Regions from separate parts of the Amycolatopsis minnesotensis genome, predicted to be linked through region 1. Evidence: riboswitches for the same ligand, from Rfam matches in the RefSeq annotation. Region 1 holds a riboswitch; the other holds the start of a gene.
The links. Region 1 has a riboswitch for cobalamin ahead of metE (5-methyltetrahydropteroyltriglutamate--homocysteine S-methyltransferase). Riboswitches for the same ligand answer to the same signal wherever they lie in the genome.
Positions count from the first base shown of each region.

Region 2: another riboswitch for cobalamin. It lies ahead of ABD256_RS13955 (CoA-acylating methylmalonate-semialdehyde dehydrogenase); the one in region 1 lies ahead of metE (5-methyltetrahydropteroyltriglutamate--homocysteine S-methyltransferase).

Region 1 covers NZ_BAAANN010000027.1:38,430-45,635, reverse strand. Annotated here, with positions in the region: gene ABD256_RS29380 (cytochrome P450) at 1-1,041, opposite strand, end outside; gene metE (5-methyltetrahydropteroyltriglutamate--homocysteine S-methyltransferase) at 1,777-4,083, opposite strand; cobalamin riboswitch at 4,215-4,429, opposite strand; gene ABD256_RS29370 (ribonucleotide-diphosphate reductase subunit beta) at 4,544-5,620, opposite strand; gene ABD256_RS29365 (ribonucleoside-diphosphate reductase subunit alpha) at 5,649-7,206, opposite strand, start outside.
Region 2 covers NZ_BAAANN010000009.1:252,690-259,895, forward strand. Annotated here, with positions in the region: gene ABD256_RS13945 (MmgE/PrpD family protein) at 1-887, opposite strand, end outside; gene ABD256_RS13950 (short-chain fatty acyl-CoA regulator family protein) at 1,023-2,414, shown strand; cobalamin riboswitch at 2,462-2,609, shown strand; gene ABD256_RS13955 (CoA-acylating methylmalonate-semialdehyde dehydrogenase) at 2,633-4,144, shown strand; gene ABD256_RS13960 (isobutyryl-CoA dehydrogenase) at 4,152-5,288, shown strand; gene ABD256_RS13965 (enoyl-CoA hydratase/isomerase family protein) at 5,288-6,307, shown strand; gene mmsB (3-hydroxyisobutyrate dehydrogenase) at 6,304-7,179, shown strand; gene ABD256_RS13975 (enoyl-CoA hydratase) at 7,172-7,206, shown strand, end outside.

The sequences.
Region 1 (7,206 bases):
CCGCAGCGACTCCTTGAGCACCATGTCCACTGTGGACAGACGGTCCAGTGCTCCGAGATCGGGGAGTTCGTCGCCGAGCGCCAGCGACTCCTCGCGGGCGCGCTCCTGCCACTCGGGATGCTTCGCCAGGTGGTACGCGGCGGCGGTGGCGGTGATCGTGCTGGTGTCGTGCGCCGCCATCATCAGGAAGATCATGTGGTTGACGATGTCGGTGTCGGTGAACCGCTCGCCGTCCTCGCTCGTCGCCTGGCACAGCGCGGAGAACAGGTCGGATCCGCTCCTCGCGCGCTTGCCGGGCAGTTCGGCGGCGAAGTACCGCTCAAGCACCTTCCTGCCGTGCAGCCCGGCCGCCCAGCGACCACCGGGCACCGGGTGGCGCACGATCGCGGTACCCGCGCGCACCGAGTCGACGAACGCGCGGTTGATGCGGCCGGCGTCGTCGGGGCTGTCCATGTCCATGAAGACCTGGGTCGCGACGTCCAGGGTGAGCTGCTTCAGCGTGAAGTAGAGCCGGTTCGAGCCGGTGGTGGGCCAGCGGCCGACCCCGGCCCTGATCGACGGGCCCATCTGCCGTACGTAGCCCTCGAGCCGGTCGCGGGTGAACGCCTGCTGCATGATGCGGCGGTGCAGGTGGTGCTCGCCGAAGTCGAGCAGCATCAGGCCGCGGTCGAAGAACCGCTCGATGAAGAACTTCCAGCCCTCCTGCGAGAAGGCCTTGTCCTTGTTCACCAGCGCGGCCTGGGTGGCGTCCGGGCCGCTGAGGGTGACGATGCGGCGGCCGAAGGCGCCCATCCAGGACACCGGGCCGTAGGTCTCGTACCGGTGCAGCCCGAACGGGATGCCGAACCGCATGAAGTTGACCGCGTGCCCGATGACGGGCGGCCCGGCATCGCCGAGCACGGGCTTGAGCCCGCTGCCCGGCGGCGGTGCGGCGAGTTCGGCGACCGGCGAGCGGTGCTCCAGCATCCGGCGGTCCACACCGCGGGGGAGCGGGATCGAGGTCAACGGGGGCACGCGCTCGCGGATGGCGGTGAAGTTCATGGGGCCTCCTCGGCGATGAGAGAGTGCCTGCCACCCCACCATGCCTGCCTTGTTGACCACCCGTCAATAGTCCGATCGACGGGCAGGCGAGCGAATTTTCCGCGCCGACGGATGCTCCTTGGGAGGTCGGGGCATGGCGGACCCTTAGCCCGCCATGCCCCCGTGACCTTCGGGAACCTCAACGCCGCGAATGAGCCCTTCACGAGCCTTCGCCGCTCCCGTGCTTCCACCCGCGCTGATGCCCTGAAGGTGCTCTTGAGGGAATCTGATGCCGCGAAGGCGACCTTCAGGGCAACGCGGCAGGAAGCGCCGAGCCAAGCCGGAGCGGATCGGGGCGCGGCGATCGGCGCGGCGCTGGGCGACCAGAGCACGGCGGGCGATCGGATCAAGGCGCGGCGACCGGAGCGCGGCGGGCAGAACACGGCGGGCGAACCGGGGCCGCGCGGGACGGGCGATCCGGCGGAGCAGCGCGACCCCGCTGATCCCCTGAAAGGCACCTTCGGGGAATCAGCGGGGTCGCGAACTCGCCCCTCACAGGCAGCCGCATCGCCAAGCTCATGCCCTGAAGGCGCCCCTGAGGGCGTCTAACGCCGCGAAGGCGACCTTCAGGGCAATCAGTCTCGGCTGACTCCGCTAGGGCCGCGATCCGGGCGCCCCGGAGCTGCCGGCACTGCGACCTCCGGGATCCCTGCTGCCCCGAGGGCGGCCCAACGGGGCAGCAGGGACCCGTGCGGATCAGCTCGGCAGGGTCGAGCGGACGCGCGCCGTTGCCGCTACGAGGTTGCGCAGCGCGGGCTCCACCTCCGCGTAGCCGCGGGTCTTCAGGCCGCAGTCGGGGTTCACCCAGATCCGGTCGGCGGGCACCGCGCCGAGGGCGGTGGTCAGCAGCTCGCTGATCTCCTCGACGTCCGGCACCCGCGGCGAGTGGATGTCGTACACGCCAGGGCCGACGCCGCGCGCGAACCCGGACTTGCCGAGGTCCCCGAGCACCTCCATGTGCGAGCGAGCGGCTTCGATGCTCGTGACGTCCGCGTCGATGGCTTCGATCGCGGGCAGGATGTCGCCGAACTCCGAGTAGCACATGTGGGTGTGGATCTGCGTCGAGTCGGCGACGCCCGAGGTGGCGAGCCGGAACGCGCGCACCGCCCAGTCGAAGTACGCCTGGTGCTCCGCTTCGCGCAACGGGAGCAGTTCCCGCAGCGCGGGCTCGTCGACCTGGATGATCCGGATCCCCGCCGACTCGAGGTCGTGCACCTCGTCGCGGATGGCGAGTGCCACCTGGCCCGCGGTTTCGCCGAGCGGCTGGTCGTCGCGCACGAACGACCAGGCGAGGATGGTGACCGGCCCGGTGAGCATGCCCTTGACCGGGCGTTCGGTGAGCCCCTGCGCGTACCGCGCCCACTCGACGGTCATCGGCTCCGGCCGCGAGACGTCGCCGTAGAGGATCGGCGGGCGGACGCAGCGCGAGCCGTAGGACTGCACCCAGCCGGTGTGGGTGGCGGCGAACCCGTCGAGCTGCTCGGCGAAGTACTGCACCATGTCGTTGCGCTCCGGCTCGCCGTGCACGAGCACGTCGAGCCCGAGGTCCTCCTGCAACCGCACCACGCGCTCGATCTCGTCGCGCATCGCCGCGGCGTACTGGGCCTCGTCGGTGCGCCCGGCGCGGAAGGCCGCGCGGGCCTTGCGCACGTCGGAGGTTTGCGGGAACGACCCGATCGTCGTGCTGGGCAAGGCGGGCAGGCCCAGCGACGAGCGCTGCGCGGCGGCCCTTCGCGCGTAGTCCGGCCGCTCGGTGTGCGAGGGCCGCAGCGCGTCGAGCCGCGCCCGCACCCTGCTGTCGCGCAGGTCGCGGGCCTCGTTCCGGCTCTTCGTCGCGGCCCTCGCCGCCGCGACGCCGTCAGCGACCGCCTCGATGCCTTCGGCGAGTGCCGTGCCGAGCAGCACGACTTCGGCGACCTTCTGCTTGGCGAAGGAGAGCCAGCCCTTCAGCCGCTCGTCGAGATCCGCTTCCGCGTCCACGTCGTAGGGCACGTGCAGCAGCGAACACGAACTGCCGACGCTGACCTTCGCCGCCGTGCCGAGCAGGGTGGCCGCCTTCGCGAGCGCGGCGTCCACGTCGACCCGCCACACGTTGCGCCCGTCGACGACACCGGCGACCACCTCCTTGTCCCGCAACGCGCCTTCGGCGGCCACGGCGTCCACAGTGGACGGATCGGTGACCAGGTCGACGGCCAGCGCGTCGACGGGGGAGCGCGCGAGCACGCCGAGCGCGTCGCCGAGCCGCCCGAAGTAGCCCGCCACCAGGATCTTCGGCCGGTGTTCGATCCCGCCGAGCGCGGCGTAGGCGCGCGCGAGCGCGTCCAGTTCGGCGGGCGTGCGGTCCGCGGCGAACGCGGGCTCGTCGAGCTGCACCCATTCGACGCCCTCGTCCCGCAACCGGCCGAGCAGGTCCGCGTACGCGGCGACCAGCGAGTCGAGCAGGTCGATCGTGCGGAACTCCGGCGGCGCGCCCGCGGCGGGCTTCGCCAGCGCCAGGAACGTCACCGGGCCGACCAGGACGGGACGGGTCTCGATGCCGTCCGCGCGTGCTTCGCGGTACTCGTCGATCGGCTTGGACCCGGTGACCGAGAAGGTCGTCTCCGGCTGCAGCTCTGGCACCAGGTAGTGGTAGTTCGTGTCGAACCACTTGGTCATTTCGAGCGCGGGCGCGTCCTGCACGCCCCGCGCCGCTGCGAAGTAGGTGCCGAGGTCGTCGAGGCCGAGGCGGGTGAAGCGCTCGGGCAGCGCGCCGAACAGCGCGGCGGTGTCGAGCACCTGGTCGTAGTAGGAGAAGGTGTTGGACGGGACGGTGTGGAGCCCTGCCCCGCGCAGTTCGCGCCAGGTGTCCCGGCGCAGTTTCGCGGCGGTCTCCGCCAACTCGGCGCGATCCGTGCGACCGGCCCAATACCGCTCTACGGCGCGCTTGAGTTCCCGGTTCGGACCGATCCTCGGGTACCCGAGTACGGTGCTGCCCACCACGTCCGATTCGTTGTTGCTGCCCACAGCTCTCTCCTCGCGAGCTCGTTCACGAAAATCGCGGGGGAACGGGGCGGGCGCACACGAGGCGGGCGGAGGTCGTGCCGCCTCTCGATGTGAGCGTGCCCACCCACGAGGCCCGCGATCGGCGGATGCCGTCGGCATCCGCACCACGGGCAGGTATTCGGACTCGTGGGCGTACTGCGCCTCCCTACTGGCCGTCGCTTCCCGGGTGCCTTACCCAGTGCTTTACCGCTCACGCGGTGACGGCGGTCGTTCCCACATACCGCTGCGGGGCAGTCCCGGATTCGCACCGGGTTCCCTGTTGCCTTCCCGGGCTCGCACCCGGGAAACCTGTGGCACAGGGGAGCCTAACAGTCCTGAGCGCTGCGTGTCGCCGCTCTCACCGGGGCGTTCGGGTGGCACTGGACACGCGACGGCGCCCCCCGAACGAGTCGGGAGGCGCCGTCGGAGGAGGCGGGAGAACTCAGTCCCAGTCGAGCGCGCCGCCGGACTGGTACTCGATGACGCGGGTCTCGAAGAAGTTCTTCTCCTTCTTCAGGTCCATCGCCTCCGACATCCACGGGAACGGGTTCTCGTTCTCGCCGAAGATCGGCGCGAGGCCGATCTGCTGGGCGCGCCGGTCGGTGATGAAGTGCATGTACTGCTCGCACGCGTCGGCCGAAAGCCCGAGCATGCCGCGCGGCATGGTGTCACGGGCGTAGGCGACCTCGAGCGCGCACGCGTCGGTCAGCATGCCGCGGATCTCCGCCTGGAACTCCTCTGTCCACAGGTGCGGGTTCTCGATCTTGATCTGGTTGATGCAGTCGATGCCGAAGTTCAGGTGGATCGACTCGTCGCGCAGGATGTACTGGTACTGCTCGGCGATGCCGACCATCTTGTTCCGGCGGCCGAGCGAGAGGATCTGCGCGAACCCGGTGTAGAACCACATGCCCTCGAAGATCACGTAGAACGCCACGAGGTCGCGCAGGAACGCCTGGTCGGCCTCCGGCGTGCCGGTCTCGAAGTCCGGGTTCTCCAGGTTCTGCGTGTACTTCAGCGCCCACGCGTCCTTGTCCGAAATGGACGGAACCTCGCGGTACATGTTGAACAGCTCGCCCTCGACGAGGCCGAGGCTTTCGCAGATGTACTGGAAGGTGTGCGTGTGCACGGCCTCCTCGAACGCCTGGCGCAGCAGGTACTGGCGGCACTCCGGGTTCGTGATCTGCCGGTAGACCGCGAGCACGATGTTGTTGGCCACCAACGACTCCGCGGTGGCGAAGAAGCCGAGGTTGCGCTTGAGCATCTGCCGCTCGTCCTCGGTGAGCCCGTCGGTGGACTTCCACAGCGCGATGTCGGCCTGCATGGCGACCTCGGTCGGCATCCAGTGGTTGTTGCAGCCCGCGAGGTACTTGTCCCACGCCCAGCGGTACTTCATCGGCAGGAGCTGGTTCACGTCGGCGCGGGCGTTGATCATCCGCTTGTCGTCGACGTTGATCCGCTCGGCGCCGACCTCGATCTCGCCGAGCCCCGTCGCGTCCGTTCCGGTTTCCAGGTTCGTCATGTTCTCTCCAAAAAGGACTACGGGCGGCTTACTGGCAGGCTTCGCAGTCGGGGTCGTCGATGCGGCAGGCGGCGCCCTCTTCGGCGACGAAGTCGACGTCGTTGACCTTCGCCATCTCCTTGGGCTCCTCGGCAACCGGGGTAGCCGGAACCGAAGCCGACGGCGAGGGGGACGGCGACGGCGCGGGCGAAGCGGCGGGTGCGGGAGCCGGTGCCGCGGCAGGTGCCGCCGCCGGGGTCGCGGAGACGGCGTTCAGCTTGCCGTCGGTGCCGCGCAGGGTGCTCTTCTCCACGTGCGTCGCCGACCTGGCGCGCAGGTAGTACGTGGTCTTGAGACCCTTGTGCCAGGCGTAGCGGTACAGCTCGTCGAGCTTGCGGCCGCTGGGCGCCGCGATGTACAGGTTGAGCGACTGCGCCTGGTCGATCCACTTCTGACGGCGCGAACCGGCGTCCACCAGCCACTTCGACTCGATCTCGAACGCGGTGGCGTACAGCGCCTTGAGGTCGTCCGGCACGCGGTCGATCTGGCCGAGGCTGCCGTCGAAGTACTTCAGGTCGCTGACCATGACCTCGTCCCACAGCCCGCGCTCCTTGAGCGAGCGGACCAGGTGCGGGTTGACCACGGTGAAGTCACCGGACATGTTCGACTTCACGAACAGGTTCTGGAACAGCGGCTCGATGGACTGCCCGACGCCGCAGATGTTGGAGATCGTCGCGGTCGGCGCGATCGCCATCACGTTGGAGTTGCGCATGCCCACCGTGCGGACCCGGTCGCGCAGCGGCGACCAGTCCAAAGTGGACGAGGTGTCGACGTCGAGCGCGTCGCCGCGGCGGGCGTCGATGAGCAGCTGCATCGAGTCGATCGGCAGGATCCCCTTGCTCCACAGCGAGCCCTCGAACGACTGGTACTGGCCGCGCTCCTCGGCGAGGTCGGTCGATGCGGAGATCGCGTAGTAGGAGATGTGCTCCATGCTCTCGTCCGCGAACTGCACGGCCTGCTCCGACGACAGCGGGACGCCGATCTCGAACAGCGCGTCCTGGAAGCCCATCAGGCCGAGGCCGATCGGGCGGTGGCGCAGGTTGGAACGGCGCGCCTCCGGGATCGTGTAGAAGTTGATGTCGATCACGTTGTCGAGCATGCGGACCGCGGTGCGCACGGTCTTCTCGAGCCGCTTGGTGTCCAAACCGGACGGTGTGACGTGCTTGAGCAGGTTCACCGAGCCGAGGTTGCAGACCGCGACCTCTTCGGCGTTGGTGTTCAGCGTGATCTCGGTGCACAGGTTCGACGAGTGCACGACGCCGGTGTGCTGCTGCGGCGAGCGCAGGTTGCACGGGTCCTTGAAGGTGATCCACGGGTGGCCGGTCTCGAACAGCATGGTGAGCATGCGCCGCCACAGCTCGACCGCGCGGATCTTGCGGAACACCTTGATCTCGCCGCGCTCGGCGGCGGCCTCGTACTCGCGGTAGCGCTCGGCGAACGCGTTGCCGTAGAGGTCGTGCAGGTCCGGGGTTTCGTTGGGGGAGAACAGGGTCCACTGGTCGTCGGCCTCGACGCGGCGGAGGAACTCGTCGGGCACCCAGTTCGCG
Region 2 (7,206 bases), on a different contig from region 1:
AGGTCGATCAGCGCCTGGCTCTGGTACTCGGCGGAGTGCTCCTTGGTGTAGGTGTCCAGGATCGCGCGCTTCGCTTCGCCCGGCGCGGGCAGCGGCACGGTGTACTCGGTGTCGGAACCACCGAGCAACCACGCGATCACCCCGTCCTCGCCCTCGTAGACCGGGCTCGGCGAGCCTTCCCCGCGCATCGCCCTGTCGACGGCCTCGATCGCGGCCTTCCCCGCGAAAGCGGGCGCGTACGCCTTCCACGACGAGATCTCACCCTTGCGCGACTGCCTGGTCGTGGTCGTGGTGTGCAGTGCCTGCCCGATCGCCTGGTACACGATTTCGGCCGGGAGCCCGAGCAGCGCGCCGATCCCCCCGGCGACGGCGGGGCCGAGATGGGCGATGTGGTCGATCCGGTGCTCGTGCAGGCAGATCCCCTTCACCAGCGCGACCTGCAGCTCGTACCCCGCGGCGATGCCGCGCACGAGATCGGCGCCGCCGCGGCCGGTGTGCTGCGCGACGGCCAGGATCGGCGGGATGGTGTCACCCGGGTGGGAGTAGTCGGCGGCGAGGAACGTGTCGTGGAAGTCCAGCTCCCGCACCGCGACGCCGTTCGCCCACGCCGCCCACTCGGGCGAGACGCGCGCGACGGCGCCGAACACGGTCGCGCCGGGCGTGGCGGGGTGGCACAGCGCCTGCTCCCTCGCCGCGCGCACCGGCCGCCTCGCCAGCGACGCCGCCGCGACGGCCGCGTTGTCGATCACCCGGTTGACCACCATCTCGGCGGTTTCGGCGGGTACCTCGACGGCGTCGGTCGCGACCGCCGCGAGCTTCCACGCGAGCTGTTCCTCGCGCGGCAGCCGTTTCGCCGACGGGTGGCTGCGGACGGTGTGCTCGATCATCGCGCCCCTTCGAGTAAATCTTGTGGTGCTTGATCGTGAGCGTGGCACGCGCTCGAAACCCCGTCCATGACTTGGCATTGTGAAGTTCTGTGCGAACATCGACCGGAGTTGTGAAGACTGTGAAGGAGCGTTGAAGTGGAGAAGACGTTCGCGGGCGGGCGGTTGCGGCACCTGCGCGAGGGCCGGTCGATGAGCCAGGCCGAACTCGCGCGGCTGCTGGAGATCTCGCCGAGCTACGTCAACCAGATCGAGCACAACACCAGGCCGCTGACGCCCGCCGTGCTCGTCCGGCTCACCGAGACCTTCGGGGTGGACGCCGAGTTCTTCGCCGCGAAGGACACCGCGCGCCTGCTCGCCGACGTCCGCGAGGTGCTGACGGACGACACGATCGGCGAGCGCCTCTCCCCCGGCGAACTGGACGAGCTGGCGACCAACCTCCCGTCGGTGGCCAGGACGCTGGTCCGCCTGCACCGCCGCTACCGCGACGCGACCGAAAGCCTCGCCACGCTCCTGGAGGGGCACGGCGCGGAGACCGCGCGCCAGCCGCACGAAGAGGTTCGCGACTACTTCTACCAGCGGCAGAACCACGTCGCCGAGCTGGACGAGCACGCCGAGGGCCTGGCCGTCGAACTGGGACTGCGGCCGGGCGAGGTGCGCACGGCGCTCGCCGCACGGCTCGCCGATCGGCACGGCATCAAGGTCACTTCGGACGGGCTCGCTCCTTCGGCGCAGCACCGGTTCGACCCGGCGGAGAAGGTGCTGAGGCTCGCCCCCGGCCTGCGACCGGGTCAGGCCGCCTTCCGGATGGCCTCGGAGCTGGCCCTGCTCGAAGCGCGCGACACGATCGACGAGCTGGCCACCGCCGCGACCTTCGCGAACGAGACCTCGCGGCGGCTCGCCCGGATCGGGCTCGCGAACTACTTCGCGGGCGCGCTCGTGCTCCCCTACCGGACGTTCCTCGGTGTCGCCGAGCGGTACCGGTACGACATCACCCGCCTGTGCGACCACTTCGGCATGGGCTTCGAAACCGTCTGCCACCGGCTGTCCACCTTGCAGCGCCGGGGCACCAGAGGGGTGCCGTTCTCGTTCGTCCGCTCCGATCGCGCGGGAAACCTGTCGAAACGCCAGTCCGCCACAGGTTTCCACTTCTCCCGCGTCGGCGGCACGTGTCCACTGTGGATCATCTACGAAGCGTTCGGCGCGCCGGGGCGCGTGCTCACCCAGATCGCGGAGCTGCCCGACGGCAAGAAGTACTTCTGGATCGCGCGGACCGTGACGCGCCCCGCCGCGCACGGCGAGCCTGGCAAGACCTTCGCGATCGGGCTCGGCTGCGAACTGCGGCACGCGCGGCGGCTGGTCTACTCCGACGGGCTCGCGCTCGGCGCTGGCGCCGCGGTGACCCCGATCGGCATGGGCTGCAAGGTGTGCGAGCGACCGGCCTGCCCGCAGCGCGCGTTCCCCGCGATCGGCAAGGACCTCCTCGTCGACGAGCACAGCAGCACGTTCGTCCCGTACCCCGCAACGTGACGGCAAGCACCGCGGCACGCCTCGACATAGTAGGACGTCCTACTTTATGGTGCTTCCAGGTCCACGGTACGGGGAAGACCGGTGCGAAACCGGCGCGGTCCCGCCACTGTGACCGGAAGAGCGGCGTGCCAGCGGCAATCCCGGCGCACCGCCGATCCGGCGAGCCAGGATACCGGCCGTGGACGTCCGTGTTTTCCACGAGGATGGAGTAGGCACGCATGTCTTCACGCGCGCGAAAAGAGCTGCACCACTACATTTCCGGCAAGCCGGTGCCCGGTTCCTCCGGCCGCTTCGGCGAGGTGTTCGATCCCAGTACCGGGGAGGTCCAGGCCACCGTCCCGCTCGCTTCCGCCGCCGAGGTCGCGGACGTGGTCGCCGATTCGGTTGCGGCGCAGCGGGACTGGGCCCGCTGGAACCCGCAGCGCCGCGCCAGGGTGCTGATGCGGTTCGTCGATCTGGTCAGGGCCAACGAGGACGAGCTGGCGAGGCTGCTCTCCGCCGAGCACGGCAAGACCGTCCCCGACGCGAAGGGCGACATCCAGCGCGGCCTCGAAGTCGTCGAGTTCGCGATCGGCATCCCGCACCTGCTCAAGGGCGAGTACTCGGACAGCGCGGGCACCGGGATCGACGTCTACTCGATGCGCCAGCCGCTCGGTGTCGTCGCCGGGATCACGCCGTTCAACTTCCCCGCGATGATCCCGCTGTGGAAGGCCGCGCCCGCGATCGCGTGCGGTAACGCGTTCGTGCTCAAACCGTCCGAACGCGACCCGTCGGTCCCGTTGCGGCTCGCCGAACTGTTCCTCGAAGCCGGCCTCCCGCCGGGTGTGTTCAACGTGGTCAACGGGGACAAGGAAGCCGTCGACGCGCTGCTGACCGATCCCCGCGTCGAGGCGGTCGGGTTCGTCGGCTCGTCCGACATCGCCGAGTACATCTACACCACCGCGGCCGCGCACGGGAAGCGCGCGCAGTGCTTCGGCGGCGCCAAGAACCACCTGATCGTGATGCCGGACGCCGATCTTGACCAGGTCGCCGACGCCCTCATCGGCGCCGGCTACGGCTCGGCGGGCGAGCGCTGCATGGCGATCTCCGTCGCCGTCCCGGTCGGGGAAGCCACCGCGGACGCGCTCGTGGCGAAGCTGGCCGGCCGGGTGCGCGCGCTGAAGATCGGTGCGTCCCTCGACGAGAACGCCGACTTCGGCCCGCTCGTCACCGCCGAGGCCGTGACCAGGGTGGCCGGGTACATCCAGTCCGGTGTGGACGAAGGCGCCGAACTCGTGGTGGACGGCAGGGGCCACGTCGTGCCCGGGTACGAGAACGGGTTCTTCCTCGGCGGCACGCTGTTCGACAAGGTGACCCCGGAGATGCGGATCTACCGCGAAGAGGTGTTCGGCCCGGTGCTGGGCATCGTGCGCGCCGCCGACTACTCCGAAGCGCTGCGGCTGCCGAGCGAACACGAGTACGGCAACGGCGTGGCGATCTTCACGCGCGACGGCGACACCGCGCGCGACTTCACCAGCCGCGTGAACACCGGCATGGTCGGGGTGAACGTGCCGATCCCGGTGCCGATCGCCTACCACACCTTCGGCGGCTGGAAGCGGTCCGGTTTCGGCGACCTCAACCAGCACGGGCCGGACTCGATCCGGTTCTACACCAAGACCAAGACCGTCACCTCGCGCTGGCCTGGCGGCGTCAAGGAAGGCGCCAGCTTCGTCATCCCGACGATGAGCTGAGGCGGCGATGAGACTTTCCGACGAGCAGCGCGCGCTGCGCGAGACCGCCGCGGACTTCGCGGCGGAGCACCTCGCCCCGCACGCGCTGGAATGGGACCAGGCCAAGCACTTCCCGGTCGACGTGCTCCGCAAGGCGGCACAGCTCGGCATGGGCGGGGTGTACGTCGCCGAGGAGGCGGGCGGCTCCGGGCTCGGCAGGCTCGACGCGGCGCTGATCTTCGAGGCGCTCGCCACCGGCTGCCCGTCGATCGCGGGCTACCTGTCGATCCACAACATGGTCGCCTGGATGATCGACCGGTTCGGCGACGACGCGCAGCGGCACCGGATTCTGCCGAGGCTGTGCACAATGGACGCTCTGGGCAGCTACTGCCTCACCGAGCCAGGCGCGGGATCCGACGCGGCCGCACTGTCCACCAAGGCCGTTCGCGACGGCGACCACTACGTGGTCGACGGGGTGAAGCAGTTCATCTCCGGCGCGGGTGCGTCCGATGTGTACGTGGTGCTGGTGCGGACCGGGGTACCCGGCCCGCGCGGGATCTCGGCGCTCGTCGTCGACCGGGACACGCCGGGGGTTTCCTTCGGCGCCAACGAGATCAAGATGGGCTGGAACGCGCAGCCGACCCGGCAGGTGATCTTCGAAGGCGCCCGCGTCCCCGTCGGGAACCGGCTCGGCGCGGAAGGCGACGGGTTCCGGGTCGCGATGTCCGCTTTGGACGGTGGCAGGCTGAACATCTCCGCGTGCTCGCTCGGTGGTGCGGAGGCCGCGCTCGCCAAGGCGATCGGGTACCTGCGGGATCGGGAGGCGTTCGGCGCGAAGCTTTCCGACTCGCAGGCGCTGCGGTTCCGGCTCGCGGACATGCGCACCGAGCTGGAAGCGGCGAGGACCCTGCTGTGGCGGGCGGCGGACGCGCTCGACGGTGGCGAGCCCGGTGCCACCGGACTGTGCGCGATGGCGAAGCGGTTCGCCACCGACACCGGGTTCGAGGTCGCCAACCAGGCCTTGCAGTTGCACGGCGGCTACGGCTACCTCGCCGAGTACGGCGTGGAGAAGATCGTGCGCGACCTGCGCGTGCACCAGATCCTCGAAGGAACCAACGAAATCATGCGGGTCATCGTGTCCCGCTCGATGCTGGGAGCGGCCTGATGACCGAAGTGCTCACCTCCGTCCACAACGGACTCGGCAGGATCACCTTGAACCGGCCGAAGGCGATCAACGCGCTCACCCACGACATGGTGCGCCTCATCGGCTCGGTGCTCGACGACTGGGCAGGCGACGACCTCGTCCGCGCCGTGCTGCTCGACGGCGCGGGTGAACGCGGGCTCTGCGCGGGCGGGGACATCCGTTCGATCTACGAAGACGCCCGCTCCGGTGGCACGGCGTCCCTGCCGTTCTGGGCCGACGAATACCGGCTCAACGCCCAGATCGCGCGCTACCCCAAGCCGTACGTCGCACTGATGGACGGCTTGGTGATGGGCGGCGGCGTTGGCGTTTCCGCGCACGGCTCCGTGCGGGTGGTCACCGAGCGGTCCCGGATCGGCATGCCGGAGACCGGTATCGGGTTCGTGCCGGACGTCGGCGGCACCTACCTGCTCTCGCGGGCGCCGGGGCACCTCGGGACGCACATCGCGCTCACCGCGGGCCAGATCTCCGGCGCCGACGCGATCTACTGTGGACTCGCGGACTACTACGTGCCGAGTGGACGGCTCGGTGAACTCGCCGAAGCACTGGCGAACGGCGAGGCCGTGCGGTCCTTCGCCGAACCCGCACCCGAAAGCGAGCTGGCGAGGCAGCGCGACTGGATCGACGCGTGCTACTCGGCGGACACCGTGGAGGAGATCCTCGAACGGCTCTCCGGCGCCGGGGAAGCCGCGTCGTCCGCGGCCAAGGAGATCGCCGGGAAGTCGCCCGCCTCGCTCAAGGTCACCCTGCGGGCGCTGCGCTCCGCGAAAGCGTTGCCGGATCTCGAAAGCGTGCTGGCACAGGAGTTCCGGGTGTCCTCGGCGGCACTGCGCAACCCCGATCTCGCCGAGGGGATCCGCGCGCAGATCATCGACAAGGACCGGAACCCGCGCTGGTCGCCCGCCACGCTCGACGAGGTCGGCGACGATCTCGTGGCGAGCTTCTTCGCCCCGCTCGACGACGAATGGGAGGCGGGCCGGTGATCGCGTTCCTCGGACTCGGCAACATGGGCGGCCCGATGGCGGCCAACCTCGCGGCGGCGGGGCACGCGGTGACCGGGTTCGACCCGGTGCCGGCGGCCCGCGAGCGCGCGGGCATCACCACCGCGGCCACCGCCGTCGAGGCGGTCCGCGGCGCGGGCGTGGTGATCACCATGCTGCCCAGCGGCAAGCACGTGCTCGACTGCTACGCGGAACTGCTGCCGGTCGTCTCCCCCGGCACGCTGTTCCTCGACTGCTCCACGATCGACGTCGCCGACGCGCGGGCCGCCGCGAAGCTCGTCACCGAAGCCGGGCACCTCGCGGCGGACGCCCCGGTTTCCGGCGGGGTGGTCGGCGCGGAGGCGGGCACGCTCACCTTCATGGCCGGCGGCGAAGCGCCCGCCTTCGCCGCGGCGGACCCGTTGCTGGCGGCGATGGGTAAGCGGATCGTCCACTGTGGAGGGCCGGGTTCCGGGCAGGCGGTGAAGATCTGCAACAACCTGATCCTCGGCGTGTCCATGATCGCGGTGAGCGAGGCGTTCGCGCTCGGCCGTTCGCTCGGGCTGACCGACCAGGCGCTGTTCGACGTCGCCTCGACCGCGTCCGGCCAGTGCTGGGCGCTGACCACGAACTGCCCGGTGCCGGGCCCGGTGCCGGCCAGCCCCGCCAACCGGGACTACCAGGGCGGGTTCGCCAGCGGCCTGATGCTCAAGGACCTCCGGCTGGCGCAGTCGGCCGCCGAAGAGCACGACGTGCCGACCTCGCTCGCCCGCGCCGCCGCCGAGCAGTACGCCGCGTTCGTCGGCGAAGACGGCCCGGGACGCGACTTCTCGGCGATCATCACCTCCATCCGGAAGGACGGCCTCGATGCCTGAAACCATTCTCGTCACCCGGCCCGCGCC